One region of the Cellulosimicrobium sp. NPDC055967 genome, then DNA from elsewhere that is predicted to be linked to it. Evidence: predicted binding sites of a transcription regulator. Region 1 holds the regulator's gene; each other region holds the start of a gene.

The links. Region 1 encodes Rex, which represses fermentation and respiration genes when NADH is low (regulators of the CRP and FNR family bind a similar motif). Its sites were predicted from a motif close to CTTGTGAANNNNTTCACAAG; they were not measured.
Region 2: mqo (malate dehydrogenase (quinone)) is a predicted target of Rex. The motif match lies at 5,578-5,597, and genes of this name have one in related genera.
Region 3: pflB (formate C-acetyltransferase) is a predicted target of Rex. The motif match lies at 7,504-7,523, and genes of this name have one in related genera.

The regions. Positions count from the first base shown of each region.
Region 1 covers NZ_JBHJYJ010000001.1:163,774-173,472, reverse strand. Annotated here, with positions in the region: gene ACFC2L_RS00840 (30S ribosomal protein bS22) at 110-208, shown strand; gene ACFC2L_RS00835 (HAD family hydrolase) at 411-1,292, opposite strand; gene ACFC2L_RS00830 (glutaredoxin family protein) at 1,353-1,646, shown strand; gene ACFC2L_RS00825 (redox-sensing transcriptional repressor Rex) at 1,705-2,379, shown strand; gene ACFC2L_RS00820 (YceI family protein) at 2,504-3,055, opposite strand; gene ACFC2L_RS00815 (MarR family winged helix-turn-helix transcriptional regulator) at 3,228-3,758, shown strand; gene ACFC2L_RS00810 (histidine phosphatase family protein) at 3,829-4,500, shown strand; gene ACFC2L_RS00805 (TlpA family protein disulfide reductase) at 4,628-5,260, shown strand; gene ACFC2L_RS00800 (cytochrome c biogenesis CcdA family protein) at 5,371-6,126, shown strand; gene ACFC2L_RS00795 (cytochrome c biogenesis protein ResB) at 6,128-8,020, shown strand; gene ccsB (c-type cytochrome biogenesis protein CcsB) at 8,024-9,076, shown strand; gene ACFC2L_RS00785 (PLD nuclease N-terminal domain-containing protein) at 9,108-9,578, opposite strand; gene ACFC2L_RS00780 (DUF4229 domain-containing protein) at 9,610-9,699, shown strand, end outside.
Region 2 covers NZ_JBHJYJ010000022.1:18,283-27,981, forward strand. Annotated here, with positions in the region: gene ACFC2L_RS19095 (SCO4848 family membrane protein) at 1-56, opposite strand, end outside; gene ACFC2L_RS19100 (siderophore-interacting protein) at 231-1,061, shown strand; gene ACFC2L_RS19105 (fatty acid desaturase family protein) at 1,114-2,223, opposite strand; gene ACFC2L_RS19110 (helix-turn-helix domain-containing protein) at 2,374-3,327, opposite strand; gene ACFC2L_RS19115 (hypothetical protein) at 3,418-3,849, shown strand; gene mqo (malate dehydrogenase (quinone)) at 4,043-5,563, opposite strand; gene ACFC2L_RS19125 (maleylpyruvate isomerase family mycothiol-dependent enzyme) at 5,799-6,632, opposite strand; gene ACFC2L_RS19130 (pyridoxal 5'-phosphate synthase) at 6,623-7,312, opposite strand; gene ACFC2L_RS19135 (TetR/AcrR family transcriptional regulator) at 7,309-7,884, opposite strand; gene ACFC2L_RS19140 (MFS transporter) at 8,006-9,409, shown strand; gene ACFC2L_RS19145 (class I SAM-dependent methyltransferase) at 9,421-9,699, opposite strand, start outside.
Region 3 covers NZ_JBHJYJ010000018.1:30,817-40,515, reverse strand. Annotated here, with positions in the region: gene ACFC2L_RS17920 (NUDIX hydrolase) at 1-355, opposite strand, end outside; gene ACFC2L_RS17915 (GuaB1 family IMP dehydrogenase-related protein) at 385-1,836, opposite strand; gene ACFC2L_RS17910 (RNA-guided endonuclease InsQ/TnpB family protein) at 2,039-3,514, shown strand; gene dxs (1-deoxy-D-xylulose-5-phosphate synthase) at 3,614-5,527, shown strand; gene ACFC2L_RS17900 (HAD family hydrolase) at 5,592-6,254, shown strand; gene ACFC2L_RS17895 (glutamate--cysteine ligase) at 6,297-7,394, opposite strand; gene pflB (formate C-acetyltransferase) at 7,772-9,699, shown strand, end outside.

The DNA of each region.
Region 1 (9,699 bases):
GGCTCGCGGCGCCCTCGTGGTCGCCGGGGCGCCCCGATCAACCGTGGACCACACGCGGCCGGTCGACCGGTCGCCGACCGACACGCCGCTCGAGCATTGCGAGGACCGTATGGGCTCCGTCATCAAGAAGCGCCGCAAGCGCATGGCCAAGAAGAAGCACCGCAAGCTGCTTCGCAAGACGCGTCACCAGCGTCGCAACAAGAAGTGACGTCGCGCGCGTCCTGACGCGCCGACCCGTCGTCGAGCCCGGCCCCTCCCGAGGGACCGGGCTCGACGCGTCTCCGACGGTCACGCGACCAGGGCTCTACCTCGCGTGACCAGGGCTCTACCTCTGCGGACCAGGGCTCTACCTCGCGTGACGAGGGTCCACCCTGGCGGGGCGAGGGTGCCGGCTCGGGGGGAGCGGGTGGTCAGAGGCGGGCGATGCGGCGGTCGACGGCGCGGCGGACGGAGCGCAGGACGAGCGCGGCGGCCCAGGCGGCCCCGGCCCAGCTCGCGGTGCGGACGCTGCTGCGGGCGACGCGGCGGCGTCGGCCGCGGAACTCGCGGATGGGCCAGCCGACGTCCTGCGCGTGCCTGCGCAGCCGCGCGTCGGGGTTGATGGGGCAGGGGTGGCCGACCGTCTCCATCATCGTGACGTCGTTGAGCGAGTCGCCGTAGGCGTAGGACGCGTCGAGGTCGATGTCCTCGCGCTCGGCGAGGGCGCGCACCCCGGCGGCCTTGGCGCGGCCGTGCATCATGTCGCCCACGAGGCGGCCGGTGTAGAAGCCCTCCTCGTGCTCCGCGACGGTGCCGAGGGCGCCGGTCGTGCCGAGGCGGCGGGCGATGAGCTCGCCGATCTCGACCGGGGTCGCGGAGACGAGCCACACCTGGTGGCCCGCGGCGAGGTGCTCGTCGAGCAGGCGACGCGTGCCGGGGTAGATGCGCAGCGAGAGGACGGTGTCGTAGACCTCCTCGCCGATCGCGGTGACCTCCGCGACGGAGCGACCCGCGATGAGGGCGAGCGCGCGCGACCGGATGCGGTCGATCTGCTGCTTGTTCTCGCCGAACAGGAGGTAGCGCGCCTGGTGCACGGCGAAGCGCACGATGTCGAGCGTCGAGAAGAACTGCCGCTGGTACAGGGCGCGGGCGAGGTGGAACGACGACGCGCCGCGGATGATCGTGTTGTCCACGTCGAAGAACGCGGCGGTGCGGTGCGCGGGGGCCGATGGCGTGCGGCCGGCGTCGGGCGCGTCCTCGGGGGCGGTCGACCCGGGGGTCGGGACGGGGCCCGGACCGGAAGACGTCGCCATGTCCCCACTCTAGGGGGTCTCCCGCCCGGCCCGGGGCCGCGTCCTCGTACCCTGGGAGGCGTGAGCACCTCCGACGCGCCGACCCCTCCCGTCCTCCTCTACGGCCGCGCCGGGTGCCACCTGTGCGACGACGCGCGGGCCGTCGTCGAGGCGGTGTGCGCCGAGGCGGGGGTCGCGTGGGCGGAGGTGGACGTGGACGCGCCGGGCGCGGACCCGGCGCTGCGCGAGCAGTACGGCGAGTACGTGCCGGTCGTGACGGTCGGCGGCGTCCAGCAGGGGTTCTGGCGGGTGGACGCCCGCCGGCTCGCGCGCGCGGTGGGTCGGATTTCGACGGCGCGCGCGGACCTGGGATGATTCCTCCCGGTGGAGCGCGACCGTCGACGAGGACGGTCCCAGGACGACGGGGTGACGGGTGGCTGAGCAGGTAGTCGGTGAGGTGACGGCGCCGGGTATCCCGAGCGCGACGGTGGCGCGGCTCCCGTCCTACCTGCGGGCGCTGCGCGACCTGGTGGCGCGGGGCGTCGCGACGACGTCGTCGGTCGAGCTCGCCGAGCTCTCCGGCGTCGGTCCGGCGCAGCTCCGCAAGGACCTGTCGTTCCTGGGCTCGTTCGGCACGCGCGGCGTGGGCTACGACGTCGACTCGCTCGCGCAGTACATCACCGAGGCGCTGGGGCTCGTGGACGAGCACCGCATCGCGATCGTCGGGATCGGCAACCTGGGGCACGCGCTCGCGAACTACTCGGGGTACGAGCAGCGGGGCTTCCACGTCGCGGCGCTCCTCGACGCGTCGCCGGAGGTCGTGGGCACGCGGGCCGCGGGCCTCGTCGTCGAGCACGTCGACGCGCTGGAGGAGGTCGTGGCGCGGGAGAAGGTGTCGATCGTGGTCCTCGCGACGCCGGCGGCGCACGCGCAGTCCGTCGCGGACCGGGTCGTCGCGGCGGGCGTGCGGGAGATCCTCAACTTCGCGCCGCGCGCGCTCCAGGTGCCCGCGGACGTCGACGTGCGCGGCGTGGACGTCGGCAGCGAGCTGCAGATCCTCGCGTTCCACTCCCAGGCTCGCGCGCTCGCCGAGGCCCAGGACCGCTGAACGACGAGGGGCCGCGTGCTCGCGCACGCGGCCCCTCGGGGCGGCACCCCTGCCGGTGGGTGCAGTGCTCCGGGAAGGGTCCCGAGGAAGGGGGCCCCGGGAAGGGGGTCCCGGGAGTCGGTCGTCAGGCCTGCTTGATGGCCGAGACGTCGAGGGCGATCTTGATCTTGTCGCCCACGAGCACGCCGCCGGTCTCGAGCGCCGCGTTCCAGGTCAGGCCGAACTCCTTGCGGGAGATCTCCGTGGTCGCCTCGAACCCGGCGCGCGCGTTGCCGAACGGGTCGGTCGCGGTGCCCGCGAACTCGGTCTCGAGCTCGACCGGCTTGGTGACGCCGTTGATGGTCAGGTCGCCCGCCACGACGAAGTCGTCGCCGTCGCCGGAGATGCTGGTCGACGCGAAGGTCCACGTCGGCTTGTTCTCGGCGTCCCAGAAGTCCGCGCTGCGCAGGTGGTTGTCGCGGTTCGCGTCGCCCGTGCTCACGGACGCGGCGTCGAGCTCGGCGGTCACGGAGGTCGACTCGAGGTCGTCGCCCACGGTGATGGTGCCGGCCGTGATGGCGAGCGTGCCGCGCACCTTGGAGATGCCGGCGTGGCGGACCGTGAAGGCCGCCTGCGAGTGGGACGAGTCGAGGGCGTAGGTACCAGCGTTGAGCCCGGCGGGCAGCGGCGTGGCCATGGGTGCTCCTGAAGGGGTCGAGGGTCCCGGGGGACCGAACTTGGTTGAAGGTTCAACTTCGTACGAGCGTATCAACCGCAGGGGGTGATCCGTCTATTCCCGGTGAGGTGGAACAATGTTCGGCGAGGTTCCACCCCTGAACCCGCCCCCGTCCGCCAGCGCCCGAGGACCCATGACCAGTAACGACGTCGACCACCAGCTGACGACGACCGCCCGCGGGACCACCGCGGGCGCGAGCGAGGAGCCGCGCTGGCTCGACGCCGAGCAGCAGCGCCTGTGGCGCGCCTACCTCGACGGGACCGTGCGCTTCATCGAGTCGCTGGGGCGCGACCACGAGGAGCGGTCGGACGTGTCGCTCAACGAGTACGAGCTGCTGGTGCGGCTCTCGGAGAGCCCGGACCACACGCTGCGGATGTCCGCCCTCGCCGACGGGCTCGCCCGGTCCCGCAGCCGCGTGACCCACACCGTGGCGCGCATGGAGGCGCGCGGCCTGGTCCGGCGCTCGGCGAGCACGGGCGACCGCCGCGGGGTCAACTGCGAGATGACGACCGAGGGCTACCGCGTCCTCGTGGCGTCGGCGCCCGCGCACGTGGCCGCCGTCCGCCGGTTCATGGTCGACGTGCTCACGCCGGAGCAGTTCCGGGCGCTCGGCGAGGCGATGGCGGCCGTCGCCGAGGCGTGCAAGGCCGACCGCGACTCCTGACCCGGGTCGCTCCGGGAGCCGCCGCCCCGCAGGTGCCGGTCAGGGCCGGGAGTGCGGGACACTGGTGCGCATGGTCTCCACCATCGTCCACCTCCTGCGCCACGGCGAGGTCCACAACCCCGACGGCGTCCTGTACGGCCGCATCCCCGGCTACCACCTCTCCGAGCGGGGCCACGAGATGGCCCGCCGCGTCGCCGCGCACCTCGCGGGCGAGCCCGGGCCCGACGGCGCGTCGCGCCCGCGCGCGGACCTCGCCGTCGTCGTCGCGTCGCCGCTCCAGCGCGCCCAGGAGACGGCCACGCCCGCCGCCGAGGCGTTCGGGCTCGAGCTCGGCACCGACGACCGGCTCATCGAGGCCGCGAACCACTTCGAGGGCATGACCTTCGGCGTCGGGGACGGGTCGCTGCGCCACCCGCAGCACTGGCGCTTCCTGTGGAACCCGTTCCGTCCGTCGTGGGGCGAGCCGTACACCGAGCAGGTCGCGCGCATGCGCGCCGCGGTCGCCGACGCCCGGGACAAGGCCGCGGGCCACGAGGCCCTCCTCGTGAGCCACCAGCTCCCCGTGTGGCTCACGCGCCTGAGCTTCGAGAACCGCCGCCTGTGGCACGACCCGCGCAAGCGGCAGTGCTCGCTCGCGTCGCTCACGTCGCTGCACTTCGAGGACGACCGCCTCGTCGGCCTGCACTACTCCGAGCCGGTCGCCGACCTCCTCCCGGGCGCCGCGACCGTCGCGGGGGCGTGACGTCGGTCATGTCCCGCCCCGTCGGCGCCGTCCGGACGCCCGAACCGTCCCGTTCGGGAGTGGCGGAGGTCACGTCTCCCAGGTGGCGTCCAGGATCCCCGGGCAGGGTGCCTCCCGTGATGCCGCTGTGACCGCCAGCTCGCGCGCGCGTGCCGCGCGCGCCCTCCCGCCCCTCCGCCGCGCGCTCACGGCGGGCGTCGTGCTCGCCGCGACGCTCGGCCTCGCGGCCTGCGCCCAGGAGTCCGGGGCGACGACCGACGTCGTCGGGCAGGGCTACGTCTCCGGCGACGGCTCGGTCCGCACCTGGGACGCGGGCGAGCGGGGCGACGTCGTCGCCCTCACCGGCACCGACTACGAGGGCGAGCCGGTCGACACGAGCGCCTGGCTGGGCGACGTCGTCGTGCTCAACACCTGGTACGCGGCGTGCGCGCCGTGCCGGGCGGAGGCGCCCGACCTCGTGGCCCTGGCGAACGACCGCGCCGACGACGGCGTGCAGGTGCTCGGCATCAACACGACCGACGAGGCGGGCGCCGCGCAGGCGTTCCAGCGCCGGTTCGAGGTGCCGTACCCGTCGATCGACGACCGCAGCGGGGAGGTCGTCGCGGCGCTCTCCGGCACCGTCCCGCTCCAGGCCGTGCCGTCGACGGTCGTGCTCGACCGCGACGGCCGCGTCGCGGCGCGCGTCATCGGGCTCGCCGAGGGCTCGACCCTGAACGCGCTCGTCGACGACGTGCTCGCCGAGGACGAGGCGGCCGGCTGACCGTGGTCACCCTCGCCTCCCTCGCCGCCACCGTCCCGGCCGCCGCGCTCCCCGCCGCCGCCGCGACGAGCGTCGGCGACACGTTCGCCGCGACGGTCTGGAGCGGTTCCATGCTCCTCGCGGTCCCGGTGGCGATCCTGGCGGGGCTGGTCTCCTTCGCGTCGCCGTGCGTGCTGCCGCTCGTGCCCGGGTACGTCGGCTACGTCTCCGGCATGGCCGCGGCGAACGCCGGGAGCGGGCGCGGCGCGTCCGGGGGCACGGCGACGGCCACCCGGGTCGCCGCGCCGAGCCGCGGGCGCGTGCTCGCTGGCGTCGGGCTCTTCGTCGCCGGGTTCACCCTGGTCTTCGTCGCGCTCATGGTCGCGGCCGGCGCGATCGGTGTGCACCTGGTCCGCTGGGAGGACGTCATCACGCGCGTCCTCGGCGTGGTCGTCATCCTCATGGGGCTCGCCTTCATGGGCGCGGTCCCGTTCCTCCAGCGCGAGCGGCGCCTGCACCTGAGCCCCCAGGCCGGGCTGTGGGGAGCACCGCTGCTCGGCATCGTGTTCGGGCTCGGCTGGACGCCGTGCCTCGGTCCGACGCTCGTCGCCGTGCAGTCGCTGTCGCTGAACGAGGCCTCCGCGGGGCGCGGTGCGATCCTCGGGGTCGCCTACTGCCTCGGGCTCGGCGTGCCGTTCCTGCTCATCGCGCTCGGGCTCCAGAGCTCGCAGCGCATGCTCGGCTTCCTGCGGCGGCACCGCCTCGCGATCATGCGGATCGGCGGCGGGCTGCTCGTGCTCATCGGCCTCGCGCTGGTCACGGGCCTGTGGACGACGTGGACGTCGACCATGCAGGGCTGGATCGACGGCTACGTGACGGTGGTGTGAGATGACCGAGCGGACCACCGGCCAGGCCGAGCGATCAGACGAGCGTCCGACGACGCCGACGGGCTACCGCCCCGAGGGCATCGACGACGCGTTCTCCGCGGGCGACGGCCCGGGTGACCGGACGCCGTCGGGTGGCGGGGGCGGCGCGGGAGGCGACGGCGGCCCGGCGCTCCCGAGGCTCGGGTGGCGCGGCACGCTGCGCTGGACGTGGCGCCAGCTCACGAGCATGCGCGTCGCGCTCATGCTCCTCATGCTGCTCGCGGTCGCGGCGGTGCCGGGCTCCGTCCTGCCGCAGCGCCCCCAGGACCCGGCGGCCGTCCTGCGGTACCTCCAGGAGAACCCGACGACGGGGGAGTGGCTCGACCGGCTCGGGTTCTTCGACGTCTACGCGTCGGTGTGGTTCTCGGCCATCTACATCCTGCTGTTCGTCTCGCTCGTCGGCTGCATCCTGCCGCGCACCAGGGCGCACTGGCAGGCGCTGCGCACACGCCCCCCGCGCACGCCGCGGCGCTTCGACCGCTTCCCCGCGCAGGCGCGCGCCGTCACCGACGCGTCGCCGGACGACGTCGTCGCGGCCGCGAGCACCCACCTGCGTGGCCCGCTGCGCCTGCTGCCCACGTTCCGCGTCGACACGGGTGCCGAGGAGGCCGCCCCGGCGCGGGGTCGCGCCGCCGCGCGTCCCGCGGCGCGCACGGTGTCCGCGGAGCGCGGCTACGTCCGCGAGACGGGCAACCTGCTCTTCCACCTCTCGCTCGTCGGCCTCCTGGTCGCCGTCGCGACCGGCCAGCTCCTGCACTACCGCGGCCAGGCGATCGTCACCGAGGGACGCGGGTTCGCGAACGCGGTCGTCGACTACGACACGTTCGAGAACGGCGCGTGGTTCCGGCCGTCGTCGCTCGTCCCGTTCTCGATGACCCTCGACGCGTTCGAGTCGGAGTTCGCCCAGGACTCCGTCGCGTTCGCGCAGTCGCGCGACTTCACCGCGACGGTCACCGTGCGCGACCCCGACGGCGAGTCCCACGAGGAGACCATCAAGGTCAACCACCCGCTCACCGCGGGCGGCGCCAAGATCTACCTCCAGGGCAACGGGTTCGCGCCCGAGGTCACGGTGCACGACGCCGACGGCGAGGTCGCGTTCTCCGGCCGCGTGCCGTTCCTGCCCGAGGACACGATGTACACCTCGCGCGGCGTCATCAAGGTGCCCGACGTGTCGTCCGGCCTCGACCAGGTCGGGCTCGTCGGGTACTTCCTGCCGACGGCCCAGCTCAGCGAGGACGGCAAGACCGCCGAGTCGGTGTACCCGCAGCCGATCAACCCGCTGCTCGTGCTCGAGGTCTACCGGGGCGACCTCGGCCTCGACGAGGGCCTGCCGCAGAACGTCTACCGCCTCGACACGGACGACCTCACGCCGTCGGTCGACGAGGACGGCGAGCGCGTGAAGCTGCTCGTCGCCCCGGGCGAGACGGTCGACCTGCCCGACGGCCTCGGCACGATCACGTTCGACTCGCTGCCGCGCTACGTCGCCCTCGACCTGCGGCACGACCCGTCGCTCACGTGGGTGCTCGTGTTCTCGCTCGGCGCGCTCGCGGGCCTCGCCGTCTCGCTGTTCACCCCGCGCCGCCGCGTGTGGGTGCGCGCCTGGCGCGAGGAGGTTCCCGGCGCGGGCGACGACGCCCCGCGCAGGCGCACCGTCGTCGCCGTCGCAGGCCTCGCTCGCGGGGACGACGCGGGGCTCCAGGGCGAGGTGGACTCGCTTCTCGCCGCGCTCCCGGGCGTGGCACCATCGGGTGAGGGTGACCTCACCTCGTCGCCGGGACGCGCACCGGCCGACCGCACCCGCTCCACCGCGCGTCCCGCACAGGACCCGACCGCGCGACCGCGCACGAAAGGCTGACCGATGACCGTAGCCGAGCTGAGCCAGGACCTCGTCTGGGCCGCGGCGACCGCGCTGACCGTGGCGCTCGTGGCGTTCGCGATCGACCTCGCGCGCCTCGCCGGACGCGTGGACGCCGAGCAGACGACCGTGCGCGCCGGCGAGCGGGCCGACGCCCGGGTGCAGGACGCCGACCGTGCCGAGGTGCTCGCGGGCGCGGGCGCGTCGTCCGCCTCGCCGTACGGCCCGGACGCGTCCGGCACCGCCGACGACGCGTCGGCCGACGCGGTCGCGGCTCCCGCGCCGTCGCGCAAGGCGGCGAACATCGGGATCTCGCTGACGTGGCTCGGGACGGCGCTGCTGCTCGTCGCGATCGTCACGCGCGGGATCGCCGCCGGTCGCACGCCGTGGGCCAACATGTACGAGTTCACGCTCGTCGGCGCGTTCGTCGCGCTCGCGGTGTTCCTGGCCGTGTCGGTCAAGCGGGACGTGCGCTTCCTCGGGTCGTTCGTCACCGGCCTCGCGGTGCTCTTCCTCGTGCTCGCGCAGAACGCGTTCTTCGTCGCCGCGACCGGCGTGCAGCCCGCGCTCCAGTCCTACTGGCTGGTGATCCACGTCGGCGTCGCGATCATCGCGACGGGCATCTTCACCGTCGCGTTCGTCACGTCGGTGCTCCAGCTGCTGCGCGACTCGCGCGACGCCGGGAACGCGTTCCTCGGCGCCCGGGGCTGGCGCTGGCTCGACTCGACGCCCGGCCCGCTGCAGCTCGAGGCGCTGAGCTTCCGCCTCAACGCGGTGGCGTTCGTGCTGTGGACGTTCACCATCATCGGCGGCGCGATCTGGGCCGAGCACGCCTGGGGCCGGTACTGGGGCTGGGACCCCAAGGAGGTCTGGAGCTTCGTCGTCTGGATCGTGTACGCGGCGTACCTGCACGCACGCACGACCCGCGGCTGGTCCGGGCGCCGGGCGGCGTACTTCGTGATCGTCGGCTACGCGTGCGTGCTCTTCAACTTCACCGGCGTGAACCTGCTGTTCAACGGCAAGCACTCGTACTCGGGCCTCAACCCGAGCGACTGACCCGAGCCTACGCCGAGCGTGAGCGGAGGGGTCAGCGGGCGGCGTCGTCGCCGTCGTCGGACCCGTTGCTCGCCCCGGGGCGCGGGGCGTCGCCGTCGTCCTCGGTCCGTCCGTCCTCGGGCGTGTCCCGGCCGGCGGGAGGAGCGTCGTCCGCTGCGGGCGAGGGCGCCACGTCGCGGGCCTGGCGGCGCTGCTGCTGCTCGAGCCGCCAGAGGAACTCGGGGTCGTCGTCGGGCGCGAGCGGCGTGTTGCGGCGCCGGCGCGTGCCGCCGTTCGACGAGCCGCCCGACGGGCGGCCGGCCGCGTACCGCGAGCCCGAGCGCCCCGCGGAGCGCTTGACGAGGATCCAGGCGATCGGACCGAGGAACGGCAGCAGGATGATGAGGACGATCCACAGGCCCTTGGGGATGCCGCCGCGCTCCTCCTCGTCGCTCGAGGCGAGGTCGACGAGCGCGTAGACCGCGAGGCCGACGGCGATGAGGGGGAGCAGCACGCGAAGCATGGCTCCAGCCTACGGGCCGTACCCTGGACTCGTGCCTGTCGTGATCTACTCCGTCCTGCGTCTGCTGCTCTTCGCCGCCGCGCTGGGCGTCCTCTGGTTCGCCGGTCTCCGGGGCTGGCTG
Region 2 (9,699 bases), on a different contig from region 1:
AGGTTCCACGCGGCGGCGACGAGCAGGACGACGGACCAGGCGACGGGGAGCTCCACGCGTCGAGCATGACAGCGGCGCGCGGCGTCTCCGGCCGGGGGAGCGCCGCGGGGGGTGTGGGATCGACCACATCGACGGCGACCCATAGGTGAGGCTAACCTTGCTACGGGTCGCCGTGGTCGCGGGGCCGTCGTCCGCCCGGGAGGCCCGGGCCGCACCCCGAGGAGCCGCTGGTGGCCACCTTCACGATGGTCAAGCCCGCCGACGCGCACGTCGTCACGCTGAGCGTGGTGGGCAGCAAGCGGGTGAGCCCGAACGTCGTGCGGGTGACCCTCGGCGGCGAGGACATGGACCTCTTCACGCCCATGGGCTTCGACCAGTGGTTCCGGATGTTCCTCGCCCGCGACGACCAGGACTCCCTGCGCCTGCCTACCCGGACCTCGGGCATGTGGTACGTCCAGTACCTCGCGACACCCAAGGCGCGCCGGCCCTGGGTCCGCAACTACACGGTGCGCGCCGCGCGGCCCGATCTGCGCGAGATCGACGTGGACTTCGTCGTGCATGGCGACGCCGGGCCCGCGTCCTCGTTCGCGCTGTCCGCCCAGGCGGGGGACCGTGTCGGCGTGCTCGACCAGGGGGTGGGGTACAACCCGCGCGTCCCGCACGACTGGACCCTCGTCGTCGCCGACGAGACCGGGCTGCCCGCGGTCGCGGGCATCTGCGAGTCGCTGCCCGACGACGCGCGCGGCCTCGCGATCGTCGAGATTCCCGAGGCGGCGGACGCGCAGGACTTCCGCGTCCCGGCCGGGGTCGAGCTGCGCTGGGTCGTGCGGGAGGACTCCGCTCCTGAGGGCACCGACCCGCACGCGCTCCTGCCCGGCGCGCTGGCGCTCGAGGCGGTGCGGTCGGCCGACCTGCCGTCCGGTCCCGTCTACGCGTACGCGGTCGGGGAGTCGACCCTCGCGACCGGGGTGCGCCGCCACCTCGTCAACGACCGCGGCGTCCCCAAGACGCACGTCGACTTCGTCGGGTACTGGCGGCACGGGCACGCGGCGTCGGCCTGACCGGCTCGCGCGTCGTCGGGCCCGCGGGACCCGACGGCGCGCCGCGGCCCCGTCAGACCTTGCGGAGCTGGCGGAACATCGGGCAGTCGAACGGGTCGCGCGCCGAGAGGCCGACGCGGTTGAGATACCGCACGACGATGCCGTAGGACTGCACGAGGCTCGTCTCCGTGTAGGGCAGGCCGAGGTTCGCGCAGTGCTCGCGCACGATCTCGCGCGCCCGCGCGAGGTGCGGGCGCGGCATGCTCGGGAAGAGGTGGTGCTCGATCTGGAAGTTGAGCCCGCCCATGAGGACGTTCATCCACCAGCCGCCGCGGATGTTCCGCGACGTGAGGACCTGCTTGGACAGGAAGTCGATCTTGGTGTTCTCGGGGATGATCGCCATGCCCTTGTGGTTGGGCGCGAACGACGCCCCCATGTAGACCCCGAACACGGCGAGCTGCACGCCGAGGAACGCGAACGCCATGCCGAGCGGCAGGAACCAGAAGATCGCCCCCACGTAGAGCGACAGGCGCAGCGTGAGGATGACGAGCTCACGGACCCGGTCGCGGAGGTTGCCGCGCGTGCGGCCGCCCGCGAGGAGCGAGCGGTACGCCTGGACGTGCAGGTTGAGTCCCTCGAGCGTGAGCAGCGGGAAGAACAGCCAGCCCTGGTACCGGTTGATGAGCGCGTTGAGCCCCTTGGCGGCCGCGGCGTCGTCGTCGAGGAACACGACGACGTCGGGCGCGATGTCCGGGTCCTTGCCGCGCTGGTTGGGGTTCGCGTGGTGGCGCGTGTGCTTGTTCATCCACCACGAGTGGCTGATCCCCACCACGCCGTTCGCGAGGATGCGCCCCAGGCGGTCGTTCGCGGGGCCCGACGCGAAGACCTGCCGGTGCGACGCCTCGTGGGCGACGAACGCGAACTGGGTGAAGATCAGGCCGAGCGCGCCGGCGATCAGGAGCTGGAACCACGAGTCGCCCAGGAGGACGAACCCGGCGACGGCGCCGCCGAGCGCGAGCGTCAGCACGGCGAGGGTCCACAGGTAGTAGCCGTGCGTCCGGTGGAGCAGACCGGCGTCGCGCACGGTGCGCGACAGCGCGCTGTACGTGCTGGTGACGGCGCCCGGCTCGTCGGTGCGGGGGCGGGTGGCCCGGAAGCCCGGGCGCACTGCGGCAGAGGTCATGTGTCCTCGCGGGGTGTCGGTGTCGACTTCCCAGCCGCGGAGGTGAGCGGGTGCTCGTGGTGCAGATGGCTCTACCCTACGGGACCGTAGGTTGCTCGCACACGCAGGGCAGGTGAAGGACTCGCGAAGGAGCCGACCGGCGCGGCGAGGTCAGGCGGCGAAGCGGAAAGTCTGGCGGTACTCCGTGGGCGTGATGCCGACCGCGCGCCGGAAGTGGTGGCGCAGGAGCGCCGCCGACCCGAACCCGCAGCGCCGCGCGACCTCCTCGAGGTCCAGCGTCGACTCCTCGAGGAGGGACTGCGCGTGCCCCACGCGCTGCGACGTGAGCCACGCGAGCGGCGTCGTGCCCGTCTGGGCGACGAACGAGCGCGCGAACGTGCGCTCCGAGGTGTGGGCCCGGAGCGCCAGGTCCCGCACCGTGAGCGGCTCGTCGAGGTGCTCGGTCATCCACTCCAGCAGCTCGGCGAACGAGTCCTCCGCGCACTCGGGGACCGGGCGCTCGATGAACTGCCGCTGCCCGCCCTCGCGCTGGGGCGGCACGACCATGCGCCGCGCGATCGTGTTCGCGGCCTTGGCCCCGAGCTCGCGCCGCACGAGGTGCAGGCACGCGTCGATCCCCGCGGCGGTCCCGGCGCTCGTGACGAGGTTGCCGTCGTCGACGAACAGGACGTCCGGGTCGATGTCGAGGCTCGGGTACCGGCGGCGCAGCTCGTCGGCGTGCATCCAGTGGGTCGTGACCCGCCGGCCCTCGATCACCCCGGCCGCGGCGAGGAGGAAGACCCCCGAGCACACGCTCAGCAGCAGCGCGCCGCGCTCGGACGCGCGCCGGACCGCGTCCAGCACCTCGGGCGGGTAGTGCGAGCCGATGCGGATCGCCGGGACGATGAGGAGGTCGGCGTCGTCCGTCGCGTCGAGCCCGTGGTCGGGGACGACCTGCGCGCCGACCGAGGTGCGGACGGGCGACCCGGCGACCGGACCGCACACGCGGAAGTCGAACGGCGGGACGCCGTCCTCGCTGCGGTCGAGGCCGAACACCTCGCACACGACGCCGAACTCGAACGGGGCCAGGCCGTCGCACACGACGGTCGCGACGGAGTGCACCATGCACGGCACGCTACGCCCGTGGCGGGATCTTGTCGAGAGGTGTCAGTCCTGCCACTCGTCGGCGGTGCCGCCCGGCGGAAGGGTGGGGGCATGGACATCTTCTGGGGTGTGATGGTTCTTCTCCTCGTCGTCGGCCCGACCGTCGGGGCGCTCGCGGTGCGGCGCGAGGACCGCGCGTGGCCGTGGTTCCCCGCGGGGTCCGACGGCGCATGGCCGGGTGCCGGCGCGTGGGGCGACCGGGCGGTCCAGGGCGAGCGGTGGGACCGGGACGCGGAGCGCCTCGACGCCGACCTGCGGGCAGCGGCCTCCCGCCCGGAGGCGCAAGGCGCGCAGGGTGCGTCGGGCGCGCCCGTCGACCCGCACGAGGTCGCGGCCGAGCTCGTGCTGCGACGCGTCGTCCCGAACCCCGCCGTGCGCGACGGCGTCCGGGGTGCGCTCCCGGCGCCGGCGACGCTCCCTGAGCCGCCGACGTCGTCCCGGCGTCCGCCGAGCGCGGCGCGGCGCGTGCCGCTCCCGCGCTGACCTGGTCGGTGCCCGCGGCGGACGCACGCCGGCGGACGCACGACGGCGGACGCGAGACGGCCAGGACGGCAGGGAGGCGGCTGCAGAGACGCCGCGACAGAGATGCGACGACCGAGACGCGGCGAGAGAGACGCGACGGCCCGGACCTCGTGGAGGTCCGGGCCGTCGTCGGGGGAGGGACGTCAGGTCGAGGTCAGGCGCGCGAGCCGACCGCGTCGACGTCCGCGCCGCCGGTGAGCTGGTCGAGACCCTCGAGCTCCTCGGCCTCCCAAGGGGCGTGGCCGAGGCTCGGGATCATCGTCGCGAGCTCGGGGCGCCACTTGGTGAAGCGGGCGGGGAAGCAGCGCTCCAGCAGGTCGATCATCGCGGGGACCGCGGTCGACGCGCCCGGAGAGGCGCCGAGCAGGCCCGCGATGGAGCCGTCGCCCGCGGCGATGACCTCGGTGCCGAACTCCAGGACACCCTTGCCGTCCTCGTCCTTCTTGATCACCTGGACGCGCTGGCCCGCGGTGATCGTCTCCCAGTCCTTGGGGTGCGCCGTCGGCATGAAGGCCTGGAGGGCGGTGAACTTGGTCTCCGGGCTCGCCAGGAGCTGGCCCACCAGGTACTGGGTGAGGTCCATGTTCTTGAGCCCGGCGCCGAGCATCGAGCCGATGTTGTGCAGGCGCAGCGACGTGAGCAGGCCCAGGTACTTGCCCTTCTTGAGGAACTTGGGGCTGAACCCCGCGTACGGGCCGAACATCAGGTACGTCTTGCCGTCGACGACGCGCGTGTCCAGGTGCGGGACGGACATGGGCGGCGAGCCGACGTCTGCCTTGCCGTAGACCTTGGCCTGGTGCTGCGCGACGAACTCGGGGCTGTCGGTGCGCAGGAACTCGCCGCTGATGGGGAAGCCGCCGTAGCCCTTGGCCTCCGGGATGCCCGCGGCCTGGAGCAGCGGCAGGGCGCCGCCTCCGGCGCCGACGAACACGAACCGGGCCTCGACCGTGGAGCGGCGCTTCGGGGCGTTCCACGAACGGTCCTTGACCGTCAGGCGCCAGCGACCGTCCTTCGTCTTCTTGAGGTTCTTGACCTCGTGCTCGAGGTAGAGCTGCGTGCCCTGCGAGACGAGGTGGTCGACGAGCTGCTGCGTGAGGGCGCCAAAGTCGACGTCCGTGCCGCTCGTCGCGCGCGTCGCCGCGACCGGCTCGTCACCGTCGCGCTCGGCGACGAGGAGCGGGGCCCACTCGGCGATCACGGCGGGGTCGTCGCTGAACTCGAGCTCGCTGAACAGCGGGTGCTGGCGCAGCGTCTCGAACCGGCGGCGCAGGTAGTCGACGTTCTTCGCGCCGCGCACGAAGGTCATGTGCGGCGTGCGGGAGATGAAGCTCGCGGGCTGCGGGAGCGCGCCCGTCGTCAGCAGGTGGTGCCAGAACTCGCGCGACACCTCGAACTGCTCGTTGATCTTCACCGCCTTGGTGATGTCGATCGAGCCGTCCGCCTTCTCCGGCGTGTAGTTCAGCTCGCACAGGGCGGCATGGCCGGTCCCGGCGTTGTTCCACGGGTTCGACGACTCCTGCGCCACGGCGTCCAGACGCTCGTAGATGCGCACGGTCCAGGAGGGTTCCAGGACCTTGAGGAGGGCTCCCAGCGTGGCGCTCATGATGCCACCGCCGATGAGTGCTACGTCGATCTGGTCTGCGCTGCTTGCGGGGTTGCTCGCTCGACTCGACACGCTCCGATTCTACGCTTGTGAAAGAGTGCACTAAGTGTGCGTTCCATCACGGGCGTGCGTCACACTTTCCCGGGACGAACGTCCCGACCGGCACAGGCCGGACGTCTCACCCACACCCCGGGGCCCCGTCCGCCGAGGTAGAGCAAGGCCGCGGAGTGCTCAGAAGCGTCGACGGCTGAGCGGCGGGTTCGGCTCGTGCCCGAGACCAGACCACGCGCCGAACCGCACCGCGGGTCTACCGCGGCGGCGAGTACGGGGAGGGCCAGGGGCCGATGTCGGGGAGGGTGACCCGTTCGCCGGAGCGGAAGGCGAGGGGTTCGGCGTCGGGGGCGCGGCCCGCGAGCCAGGCGGCGACGTCGGTGAGGCGACCCCGGACGACGACACCGGCTCGCGCGTCGAACCCGGGGTCGCTCCCCACGGGAGTCTCCGAGTCGGGAGAGACCCCGGGTTCGGCGGCGAGGCGAAGGCCGCCCGGACCCACCCCGAGCGCGGTGGGCTCGCTCGCGACCTCGACCACGACGTCGTCCGTGAGGCGGACCCCGAGGAAGTCGAGGAGGTGGAGGCCGAGCGCGCGCGGCCAGGTGTCGAGGCCGATCCCGGCGTCGAGGTCCACGGCGTGGATGCGGGACTCGCGCCACCATGCGACGAGCGCGTCGGCGACGGTCCCGTCGCGGTAGGTCACGGGGGCGTCCCACCCGGACGACCCGGGAGCGGGCCACGCGGCGTCGAGGCGCTCGGCGAGCGACTCGAGCGCGGCGACGTGCTCGGCGACGGACCGGCGGGCACCCGCCTGGATGCCGGCCTCGCGGCCGGCGGCTCCGCCGTCGTACACCTCGACGAGCTCGTCGCGCGCGGCGCGCTCCGCCTGGCGGGCCATCGCCTCGCCGATCGCCGTGACGTGCGCGAGCACGTGGCTGCGCGACCAGCCGGGGAGGTCCGAGGAGCCGGCGAGGGCGTCGTCGTCGAGGGCGCGCGTCGCGGCGGTGACGGCGGCGAGCGCGGACCGGGCGTCGTGGCGCACGTCCTCGACGTCGGGGAGGGCGAGCGGGCTGGTTCCGGTCAGGGCCACAGGAGCTCCTTCGTCCAGGGGAGGCGTTCGTCGGTTCCGGCGTCGGGTCGTGCGGTGTAGCGGAGTCGGGTCTGGCCCTCGGGCGAGGACGCCCAGAACTCGACGCTCGTGGGCTCCAGCGCGTACGCCGTCCAGGCGTCGAGGACGACGTCGGGCTCGGCGCGGACCCGCGCGAGCGCCGCGTCCCACGCGGTCCGGTAGGCGTCCCGCGACGCGAGCGGGGCGCTCTGCGGCCCGGCGAGCGCGGTCGCACGGGAGAAGTCGGAGCGGGCGCGGAAGTCGGCGGCGGACGCGTCGGGGCCGAGCGGGACCACCGGACCGCGCACCCGCACCTGGCGGCCGAGCTCGCGCCAGAAGAACGTCAGCGCGGCGTTCGGGTTTTGCGCGAGCGCCAGGCCCTTGGGCGAGTCGGCGCGGGTGGCGAAGAGCCAGCCGTCGCCGTCGACGTCCTTGAGGATCAGCGTCCGGGCGTCGACCCGGCCGCTCGCGTCGGCGGTCGAGAGGGTCGCGGCGTGCGGTGCCGGCAGGCCGGCGTCGATCGCCTCCTCGAGCCACTCGACGAAGAGCGTGCTCGGCTCGTCGGGCGCCGCGTCGACGTCGAGGCCGGGGAGCTCGGCGCCGAGCACCGGCAGCGCGCGCAGGCGCTCGCGCAGGGACGGGCGGTCGGGTGCGGCAGTCATGCGTCCTCCGGCGGGTCGGCGGGTCGAGGGTCCAGGAGCGCGACGAACCCGCGGGCCGCCGCGGTCATCGCGTCGGGGTCGTCGAGGGCGCGCGCGAGGACGTACCCGCCCTGCACGACGGCGACGGCCGCGAGCGCGCGGTCGCGGGCGGCGTCGTCGGGCACCCCGTCGTCCGCCAGGACGGCGGCGGCCAGGTCGACGAGCCCGCGGAAGTAGGCCCGGACTTCCGCCGCCAGCGTGGCGTCGTCCATGACGGCCTGGTCGCTCACGAGCCGCCCGACCTTGCAGCCGGCGAGCGCGGGCCGCGGCCGCTCGAGGTAGCGGACGAGGCGTTCGACGGCCGATCCGCCCGCGTCGAGGTCGCGGTGCGCGGCGTCGAGGCCGGCCGTCGTCGTGGCGTGCACGGCGGCCGCCGCGAGGTCGTGCTTGGTGGGGAAGTGGTGGTAGAGGCTGCCCTGGCCCACGCCGCTCGCGGCGAGGACCTCGCGCGGGCTGGTCGCGCCGACGCCCTGGGCCCAGAACAGCTCCTGCGCGGCGGCGACGAGGCGCGCGCGGGCGGTGGTCGTCGTCATGCTCCGTACCATACCTACCTCTAGGTATGGTGTCGAGCGGTCGCCAGCTGCTCCCCACGCGTCACGCCGTGCCGCCCCGCTCGGTCGGGACGGCATGAGAGCGGAGTCGTACGGTGGGTCGGTGACGGTGCAGCAGCGGGTGCTGGTGGTCGCGGTCCTCGCGTCGTTCGTGTCGTTCCTGGACGGCTCGGTGGTCAACGTCGCGCTGCCCGCGATCTCCGCCGAGCTGACCACCGGCCCGGTCACGGGTCTGGCGCTGCAGCAGTGGGTCGTCGACGCCTACATGATCACGCTCGGCGCGCTCATCCTCCTGGCGGGCTCGCTGTCCGACGTCCACGGCCGGCGCCGCGTCATGGCGATCGGCCTCGTCGGCTTCGCGGTGACGTCGGTCGCGTGCGCGCTCGCCCCCGACGGGCTCTTCCTCGTGGTGGCGCGCGGGCTCCAGGGCGTCGCGGGCGCCCTGCTCGTGCCCAGCTCGCTCGCCATGATCATCTCGACGTTCGACGGCGAGCGGCAGTCCCGCGCGATCGGCTCCTGGACCGCGTGGACCAGCACGGCGTCGCTCGTGGGGCCGCTGCTCGGCGGGATCCTCATCGACACCATCTCGTGGCGCTGGGTGTTCTGGATCAACGTGCTCCCCGTCGCGGTGACGCTGTGGCTGCTGCGCGGCGTGCCGCGGTCGGCGGCGGAGGAGCCGGGCGCCGCGGGTGGCCCAGACGGGCGACGGCACATCGACGTCGCCGGGGCGACGCTCGCCGCCGTCGGGCTCGCGGGCACCGTGTTCGCGCTCATCGAGCAGGGGCGGTTCGGGTGGGCGAGCCCGGTGGTGTGGGGGCCGTGCGTCGTCGGCGTCGCGTGCCTCGTGGTGTTCGTCTGGTGGGAGCGGCGCGCCCCCGACCCCATGCTCCCGCCGCGCCTGTTCCGCGTGCGCAACTTCGCCTGGGGCAACCTCGCGACCGCCGCCATCTACGGGGCGCTCTACTTCGGCGGGTTCGTCGTCACGCTGTTCCTCCAGCAGGTCGGCGGGTACAGCGCGACCGCCGCCGGGCTCGCGCAGCTCCCGGTGACCCTCGTGCTCCTCGCGCTGTCCACGCGGTTCGGGGCGCTCGCGGGCCGGTACGGTCCGCGCCTGTTCATGACGGTCGGGCCGCTCGTCGGCGGGGCCGGCTACCTGCTCCTGCTCACGACGACCGACGACGCCGTCTACGTCACCCAGGTCCTGCCCGGCCTCGTGCTCTTCGGCCTCGGCCTTGCGATGACCGTCGCGCCCCTCACGTCCGCCATCCTCGGCTCGATCCCCGCGGCCGACGCCGGCATCGGCTCGGCGGTCAACAACGCGGTGTCCCGCGTCGCAGGGCTCGTCGTCATCGCGTTCGCGGGCGTGATCGTCGGCGGCGTGCTCGACCTCGATGGCTTCCACCGCTCGCTCGTCGTCACCGCCGCGCTGCTCGTCCTCGGCGGCGCGCTGAGCTGGGTCGGCATCCGCAACGAGAAGGTGCGCGCGACCGCGGACGCGCTCGGCTGAGCGACGCGGGCTCAGCCGGGTGCGCGGGCGACCACGGCGTACGTGTGCCAGTGCTTGGGCCCGCTGAACGCCTCGCCGTCCTCCTCGACCTCGTCGAGCACGACGACGTCCAGCCCGGCGAGCAGGCCGCCCACCTCGGCGCGGGTCAGGAAGGTCTCGTCCGGTGCGCCCGCCCACGAGTCGCGGTCGCCGAACAGGTCGACGGCGAGCCACCCGCCCGGGGAGAGTGCGCTGCGGACCTGCCACCAGGCGTCGTCGAACGCCGGGCGGGGCACGTGCGGGAGCGAGTA
Region 3 (9,699 bases), on a different contig from region 1:
CCGTCTCCTCCACGGCCTCGCGCAGCGCGGCGTCGACCGGCCCGTCGTCCCCCGGGTCGATCCGGCCGCCGGGGAAGGCCACCTGGCCGGGGTGGTGGCCGAGCGTCGCGGCGCGGGCGAGCAGGAGCACGTCCAGGTCACGCGGAACGGTGCGGGCCCGGTGCTCGGACGGCACGGCGTCGAGGGCGCCGAACAGCAGGAGCACGGCGGCGGGCCGGGCACGCTCGTCGAGCGAGCCGATCGCGAGCCGCCATGGCGACGGCCAGGCCCCGCCGTCCACGGCGAGCGCGGCGAGCTGGTCGCGCGCGAGTGCCTCGGCACCGGCGGACGCCCGGGGATCGGTAGGGGCCGTCACGGCAGGATCCCGCCCGGCCTCGCGGCTCGTCACCAGCTCACCGGGAGCGGGCGGCCCTCCTCGTAGCCCGCGGCGGACTGGATCCCGACGACGGCGCGGTCGGCGAACTCCGCGAGGCTCGACGCGCCCGCGTAGGTCGCGGAGCTGCGCAGCCCCGACGTGATCTGGTCGAGGAGGTCCTCAACGCCCGGGCGCTGCGGGTCGAGGAACATGCGCCCCGAGCTGATGCCCTCCTCGTAGAGCCCCTTGCGCGCGCGGTCGAACGGCGAGCCGCCCGCGGTGCGCGCGGCCACGGCCCGCGCCGAGGCCATGCCGAAGCTCTCCTTGTAGAGCCGGCCGGTGCCGTCGTCGTGCAGGTCGCCGGGCGACTCGTACGTGCCCGCGAACCACGAGCCGATCATCACCTGCGAGGCGCCCGCGGCGAGCGCGAGGGCGACGTCGCGGGGGTGGCGCACGCCGCCGTCGGCCCAGACGTGCTTGCCGAGCTCGCGCGCCGCGGCGGCGCACTCGAGGACGGCGGAGAACTGCGGTCGCCCGACGGCCGTCATCATGCGGGTCGTGCACATCGCGCCCGGGCCGACGCCCACCTTGACGATGTCCGCGCCCGCGGCGACGAGGTCGCGCACGCCGTCGGCCGTGACGACGTTGCCCGCGACCACGGGGACGTCCGGACCGACCGAGCGGACGGCGTCGAGCGCCTGGAGCATCTTGGCCTGGTGGCCGTGCGCCGTGTCGACGACGAGCACGTCGACGCCCGCCGCCAGGAGCTCCTTGGCCTTGGCCGCGACGTCGCCGTTGATCCCGACCGCGGCGCCGACCCGCAGGCGGCCCGCCGCGTCGAGCGCGGGCGCGTAGACGGACGAGCGCAGCGCGCCCTTGCGCGTGAGGACGCCGACGAGGGCCCCGTCGCGCGTCACGGGCGCGACCTTGAGGCGCGCGGTGTGGAGCTGGTCGTAGGCCGCCTCGAGCCCGGCGCGGCCGCCGTCGAGGACGGACGCGTCGAGGACCAGGGGGTCGGTCGTCATGACCTGGTGGACCTGGGTGAAGCGGTCGACGTCGGCGCAGTCGGCCTCCGTGACCACGCCCACGGGCCGGCCGTCGTCCACGACGACCGCCGCACCGTGCGAGCGCTTGCCGATGAGGGTGAGCGCCGTGTGGACGGTGTCGTGCGGGCCGACCACCACGGGCGTCTCGATGACGGGGTCCTTGGACTTCACGTCGGCGACCACGTCGGCGACGACGTCGGTCGGCACGTCCTGCGGGATGATCGCGACGCCGCCGCGGCGCGAGACCGTCTCCGCCATGCGGCGGCCCGCGACGGCGGTCATGTTCGCGACGACGACGGGGATCGTGGTCCCCGTCCCGTCCGCGGAGGAGAGGTCGACGTCGAAGCGCGAGGCGACCTCGGACCGCGACGGGACGAGGAAGACGTCGCCGTACGTGAGGTCGGTCGCGGGGGACTGGCCGGGCAGGAAGCGCATACCCCCCATCCTACGAGGTCGCGGCCCCCCGATGTCCGCAGGGCGGAAGTGACATTCCATGCGCGCTTGGTCTTTGCATCGCGCAACCCTCGCAGGCGCGGGGTCCGTGGGTGGGTCGGGGTGTCGTCGGACTTCCGTTCGGCCGCCTTGGTTGCCGTGAAAGTGCCACCTGTCGGCGTGATTCCCGGCTCGGGGATTTGGCGTGGTCCCCAGCCTGTCGGTGCTCGGCGGTAGCGTGCTCGTCGTGTCCCGGCATACGACGTTCCAGTGGGTTGTTGAGCCCACCGTGGAACAAGCGCGTGCCATGGCCAGGCACGAGGGTGCTGCGCGGTTCGCGTTCAATCAGGGCCTACGCCTGCATCTGAGCGCCCGCGACGCGTCCGAGAATGCCGATGACGGCATCGTGTCGGTGCCGTGGACGGGGTTTGACCTGATCAACGCGTTCAACGCGTGGAAGCGCTCGGGGGCCGCCGGTCGCCGGTTCATCGTCGATGGCTCGGGCGTCGTCGAGGCCGAAGTCACAGGCCTGGCCTGGCGGACCGAGGTGAGCGCGCAGGTCTTCGAGGAAGCTGTCGTCGACCTCGGCAGAGCGCTCAAGGCATGGACCGACTCCCGGCGTGGCAAGCGGACCGGTCGGGCGGTCGGGCATCCGCGGTTCAAGAAGAAGAACCACGAGCGTGGCTCGTTCCGCATGCGCAACAAGACCTCGAGGACGAAGACCGGTGAGCGGTCCACGATCCGCGTCGGTGAGGCTGGGCCGCGCTCGGTCACCCTGCCCGGGATCGGCGCGATCAAGGTCCATGACGACACCCGGAAGCTGCGCCGCATGCTCGCCGCGGGGAGGGCTCGGATCTTGTTCGTGACCGTGTCGCGGCGTGGCGGGCGGTGGCGCATCAGCGTGAACGTCGAGGCCAGCGACCTGCACCCTGCTGCCCGGCACCTGCCGAATGAGGACACCGATCACGGTGGATGGGTCGGCGTGGACCGCGGCCTGCACGCGCCCGTCGTCGCTGCCACCAGCGACGGAGCCGAAGTGCTGCGCGCAAGCACGGCACCCAAGGCGTTACGAGCCGCGCAGTCGGTCACTCGCCGGTTGCAGAAGTCCGTATCCCGGAAGGTCAAGGGCTCGGCGAAACGGCGTTCCGCAGTGCGTCGGCTGGCTCGGCACCACGAGCGGGTTCGCGCCCGCCGCCATCATTTCCTGCACCAGGTCTCCAGCGCGCTGGTCAAGACCCACGACCGGCTCGTCATCGAGGATCTGAACATCACCGGCATGCTCGCCAACCACCGGCTCGCCGCAGCGATCTCGGACGCGGCCTGGGGAGAGCTCGCCCGCCAGGTCGCCTACAAGCAGTCCTGGCGTGGCGGGCAGGTCCTGGTCGCGGATCGATGGTTTCCCTCCTCGAAGACCTGCTCGGCCTGCGGCGACGTCACCACGACGCTCACCCTCGCCGACCGCGTCTTCGTCTGCGACACGTGCGGGCACACCATCGACCGCGACCTGAACGCCGCGGTCAACCTCGCCACCTGGGGCGAGAAGCACCACTCCCAGGTCCTGGACCCCGAAGCACGAGGCCAGGTCACCAACGCCCACCGACCGGACGGCTCTGGCCGACGCCCTCGCGTCGACGAAACCAGCCGGGATGACGTGGGAACCCTCACCGCGCCAGCGGCATAGGGACGTCCGAGAAGGACGCTGCCGAACACCTCAGCGGGGAGGTTCGACAGGCTTTAGAGTTGTCGGGCTGGTCGCACGGGAACGGAACGGAGCATCTGCATGAGCCTGCTTGGCACGATCACCTCGCCCGAGGACGTGCAACGGCTGACCCTCGAGCAGACGCGGGAGCTCGCCGGCGAGATCCGTGCGTTCCTCGTCGACTCGGTCTCGCGCACCGGCGGGCACCTCGGTCCGAACCTCGGGGTCGTCGAGCTCACGATCGCGATGCACCGCGTGTTCTCGTCGCCGACCGACACGTTCGTGTTCGACACGGGCCACCAGTCCTACGTGCACAAGCTCCTCACGGGTCGCCAGGACTTCTCGGCGCTGCGCAAGCAGGGCGGAATGTCGGGCTACCCGTCGCGCGCCGAGTCCGACCACGACGTCGTCGAGAACTCGCACGCGTCGACCGCGCTCTCGTGGGGCGACGGCATCGCGAAGGCGAACGTCGTGCGCGGCCTGACCGACCGGCACGTCGTCGCGGTCATCGGCGACGGCGCGCTCACGGGCGGCATGGCCTGGGAGGCGCTCAACAACATCGCGGAGAGCCAGGACCGGCGGCTCGTGGTCGTCGTCAACGACAACGGGCGCTCGTACTCGCCCACGATCGGCGGCCTCGCGCACCACCTGTCGACGCTGCGCACGACGCACGGCTACGAGAGCTTCCTGCAGTGGGGCAAACGCACCCTCAACCGGTCCGGCGCGCCGGGGCGGTTCGCCTACGAGTGGCTGCACGGCCTGAAGAAGGGTCTCAAGGACGTCGTCGCCCCGCAGGGGATGTTCGAGGACCTCGGCATCAAGTACGTCGGCCCGGTCGACGGGCACGACGTCGAGGCCATGGAGCACGCGCTGCGCCGGGCCAAGGCGTACGGCGCGCCCGTGATCGTGCACACCATCACCGAGAAGGGCCGCGGGTACACGCCCGCCGAGCAGGACGTCGCCGACCGCTTCCACGCCGTCGGGAAGATCCACCCCGAGACCGGTCTGCCGGTCGCGCCGTCGCGCTTCGGCTGGACGAGCGTCTTCGCGGACGAGATCGTGCAGATCGGGCGGCGCCGGTCCGACGTCGTCGCGATCACCGCGGCGATGCTCGAGCCCGTGGGGCTCAAGCCGTTCGCGCAGGCGTTCCCCGAGCGCACGTTCGACGTCGGGATCGCCGAGCAGCACGCCGCCACGTCCGCCGCGGGCATGGCGTTCGCGGGCCTGCACCCCGTCGTCGCCGTCTACGCGACGTTCCTCAACCGCGCGTTCGACCAGGTCCTCATGGACGTCGCCCTGCACAAGGCCGGCGTGACGTTCGTGCTCGACCGTGCCGGCATCACGGGCGACGACGGCGCGAGCCACAACGGCATGTGGGACATGGCGATGCTGCGCATCGTGCCCGGCCTGCGGCTCGCCGCGCCGCGCGACGAGGAGACGCTGCGGACGGCGCTGCGCGAGGCCGTGGACGTGGACGACGCACCGACGGTCGTGCGCTACCCCAAGGGGGCGCTCGGGGACCCGCTGCCCGCCGTCGACACCGTGGACGGCGTGGACCTGCTCGCCGTGCCGGGCGAGGCGCCGAGGACCGCCCCGCAGGGCGCGGCACCCCGCGCTCGGGTCCTGCTCGTCGGCCCCGGGTCCATGGCGCGCGTCGCGCTCGACGCGGCGGAGTCGCTCACGGCCCACGGCGTCGACGTCACCGTCGCGTCGCCGACGTGGGTCCTGCCGATGCCGAGCGCGCTCGTCAAGCTCGCGGGCGAGCACGACCTCGTCGTGAGCGTCGAGGACGGCGTCGCCGACGGCGGCGTGGGCGCGCTCCTCGCGCAGCGCTCGCTCGAGGGCGGCGTCCGCACGCCGGTGCACGCGCTCGGCCTGCCCGCGCAGTTCCTCGACCACGCGACCCGGGACCAGGTGGCCTCGGCGTACCGGCTCACGCCGGCCGACGTCGCGCGCGACGTGCTGGACGCGCTCGCGGCGCTCGCCCGCGGCTGACCGTCCCGGACGCCCGCCGCGGACGCCTCGGCGCCGCGCGGGTCGTCCGGGCTAGGGTCCAGGCGTGATCTGGCTCCTCGACCTCGACAACACGCTCGTCGGCCGCGACGCCGCGTTCGCCGCCTGGGCGGCCGACGCCGTCGCGCGCGCCGGGCGTGACGCCTCCGACCTCGCCGCGATCGTCGCCGCCGACCAGGGCGGGTTCGCGGTCAAGACGGAGGTGGCGCGCGTCATCGTCGACCGCCTCGGCTGGGACGAGGATCTGCCCACCGCGGTCGACCGCTTCCGCGCCGGCATCCTCGACCACGTGCGCGCGTACGACGGCGTGCTCGACCTGCTCGACGCGCTGCGTGCCGACGGCGACGTGGTCGTCGTGGTGACGAACGGGACGTCCGCCCAGCAGCGCGGCAAGCTCGCCCGCTGCCGGGTCGGGGTGCACGTCGACGCCGTCGTCGTGTCCGGCGAGGAGGGCGTGGACAAGCCGGACCCGCGGCTCCTCGAGATCGCGCTGGAGCGCGTCGGCGCGACCGACGTGGACCGTGCGGAGGTCTGGATGGTCGGGGACGCGGCGCACGCCGACGTCGCCGCGGGCCGGGCCGCCGGCACCCGCACCGGCTGGGTCTCCCACGGGCGCGCGTGGGCGGACGGCCCGCGGCCGGACGTCCTGGGACCGACCGTGCACGACGTCGTCGCCCGCGCCCGCGAGGCGGCCCTCACCGCGCCGTAGCGCGCAGCGCGTCCTGTCAGCGGCGCGCCGGCGGCCGGGGCGTCAGGAGTGCGTGACCTCCACGGCCTGCTCGACGACGGCGCGCAGATCCCCGCCGGACGCTGCGTGCCACGCGCGCTGGCGCTGCGCGCCGTTCCCGCCGGACCAGAGGCGTCCGAGGAGCTCCGTCACGGCGTCGAGGTCGCCCGCGTCGACGAGCGCGTCCCGCACGTGCGCGACGAGCAGCCCAACGACGTCGTGCGCCGGGGCGGGGCGCCACGTGAGCGGCGAGACCAGGTCCTCCTCGAGGCCCGAGCGCCCGGCGCGCCACGAGGCGGTCCGCAGGATCTCGGGGCGGAGCTCCGGTGCCGCGACGCCGTCCGCGGCCTCGCGCGCCGCCGTCTCGACGAGGCCGCGGCTGAGGGCCGCGAGGAGCGTCGCCGTGTCGGGGTCGAGGCACACGTCGGCGACGCGGATCTCGACCGTCGGGTAGCGCGACGACAGCCGGGCGTCGAAGTAGACCATGTTCTCGTCGAGGATCGTGCCGGTCGCGACGAGGGTGTCGACCGCGTCGCGGTACGCCTCGGGCGAGCCGAACGCCCGGGTGGGCCCCGACGTCGGCCAGCGGGACCAGACCTGGGACCGGAAGCTGGCGTACCCGCTGTCCTGGCCCTGCCAGAACGGGGAGTTGGTGCTCAGCGCGAGGAGCGTGGAGAGCCACGGCCCGATGCGGTCGAGGACGGCGACCCCCTCGGTGTCGTCCGCGACGGCGACGTGCACGTGGCACCCGCTCGTGAGCTGCTCGCGCGCCGTGAGCCCGAACGCGGCGCGGGCCTCGAGGTAGCGCAGGCGCGAGACGGTGGTGCCCTCGAAGGGCAGGGGCGAGGTGGAGAGCGCGGCGACCCGGGCGCCGACGCGGTCCGCGGCCTCCTGGGCGCGCTGCCGGCCCGCGCGGATCTCCGTCGCGAGGTCGTCGAGCTCGCGCCGCGGGTGGGTCGCGGTCTCGAGCTGCTCCTCCATGAACTCCGACTCGAGCGAGCCGGTCCCGCCGCCCTTCTCGTCGGTCCCCGACGCCTCCAGGGCCTCCGCGGCCCGGGCGACCGGGTGGCCGTCGTCGCCGACGAGCAGGAACTCTTCCTCGACCCCTACGGTGCGCTTCACCCGGGCAGTCTCACACGGAAGCCGCGACCACGTCGGGCGGGCGTGTGACGTGCGTCCGTGTCGTGCGTCACGGGGGTGCGCTGCCGGGGTCGCAGCCAGCTTCCGAGGGCTTGTGAAGGTCATCACAAGAGGTGGTCGCGACGGGGTGTAAGCGGTGAGGAAACGGCGAGATCCCGCGGTTCCCGCGGGGTCCCGCCCGGCTCGGGACCTAGGTCCCCGGACGGCCCGAAACCCCTCCGCGCGACGCCGCGTGAACCTAGCCTGGAGGTGGCGAAGGAGCCCGTCGGACCTCCCACGAGGGCCTCCACCCGAGGCCGGGGAGACCGGCGGGTCCGGCCGGCGCGCGGACCCGCGCGTCAGGCACGAGGGAGGTCCAGATGACCAGCGTTTCCGAGGCACCCGGCACGACGAGCGGCGGCCGTGCGGTGGAGGGCGGCGTCGACGCGCAGCACGACACCGCGCACGTCCCCGCGTGGGAGGGCTTCACCGACGGCCCGTGGCGCGACACGGTCGACGTGCGCGACTTCATCCAGCGCAACTACCGCCCGTACACGGGCGACGCGTCGTTCCTCGCCGGGCCCACGGAGCGCACGACGGGGATCTGGGACACGCTGTCCGCGATGTTCCCCGAGGAGCGCGAGATGGGGATCTACGACGTCGACCCCCACACGCCCGCGGGGATCACGGCGCACGCGCCCGGCTACATCGACAAGGCGCACGAGGTGATCGTCGGCCTGCAGACCGATGCCCCGCTCAAGCGCGCGATCATGCCGAACGGCGGCTGGCGCATGGTCGAGGGCGCGCTGCAGACCTACGGCTACGAGGTCGACGAGACCCTGAAGAAGGTCTTCACCGAGTACCGCAAGACCCACAACCAGGGCGTGTTCGACGTCTACCCGCCGAACGTGCGCGCGGCCCGCAGCTCGCACATCATCACCGGCCTGCCCGACGCCTACGGCCGCGGCCGGATCATCGGCGACTACCGCCGCGTCGCGCTCTACGGGGTCGACGCGCTGATCGCCGCGAAGAAGCTCGACAAGCTCGGCCTCGACGCGCAGCCGTTCAGCGAGCAGGTCGTGCGCGAGCGCGAGGAGCACGCCGAGCAGATCCGCGCGCTCGGCGAGCTCAAGGAGATGGCCGCCGAGTACGGCTACGACATCTCGGGCCCGGCGACCACCGCCCGCGAGGCAGTGCAGTGGCTCTACTTCGCCTACCTCGCCGCGGTGAAGGAGCAGAACGGCGCCGCGATGTCGCTCGGCCGCACGTCGACCTTCCTCGACGTGTTCATCGACCGCGACCTCGAGGCCGGCCGCATCACGGAGTCCGAGGCGCAGGAGATCATCGACGACTTCGTCATCAAGCTGCGCATCGTGCGGTTCCTGCGCACCCCCGAGTACGACGCCCTGTTCTCCGGCGACCCGACGTGGGTCACCGAGACCATCGGCGGCATGGGCGAGGACGGGCGCCCGCTCGTCACCAAGAACTCGTTCCGCTTCCTCCAGACCCTCTACAACCTCGGCCCGGCCCCCGAGCCGAACATGACGGTCTTCTGGAGCCCGGAGCTGCCGCAGGGCTTCAAGGACTACTGCGCGCAGGTCTCGATCGACACCTCGGCCGTGCAGTACGAGTCGGACGAGCTCATCCGCCAGCACTGGGGCGACGACGCGGCGATCGCGTGCTGCGTGTCCCCGATGCGGGTCGGCAAGCAGATGCAGTTCTTCGGTGCTCGCGTGAACCTCGCCAAGACGCTGCTCTACGCGATCAACGGCGGCCGCGACGAGATCTCCGGCAAGCAGGTCTCGCCCGTGGCGGCGCCCGTCGAGGGCGACGTGCTCGACTTCGACGACGTCATGGCGAAGTTCGACGCGACCATGGACTGGCTCGCCGAGACCTACGTCGAGGCGCTCAACTGCATCCACTGGTCGCACGACAAGTACGCGTACGAGCGCATCGAGATGGCGCTGCACGACAAGGACGTGCTGCGGACCATGGCGTGCGGCATCGCGGGCCTGTCCGTCGCGGCGGACTCGCTCTCGGCGATCAAGCACGCGAAGGTCTCCGTCGTGCGCGACGAGCGCGGCCTCGTCGTCGACTACGTGACCGAGGGCGAGTTCCCCACGTACGGCAACGACGACGACCGGGCCGACGCGATCGCCGTCGACCTCGTCGAGCGGTTCATGGCGAAGGTGCGCACGCACCCGACCTACCGCGACGCGGTGCCGACGCAGTCGGTCCTGACGATCACGTCGAACGTCGTGTACGGCAAGGCGACGGGCAACACGCCCGACGGCCGCCGCGCCGGCGA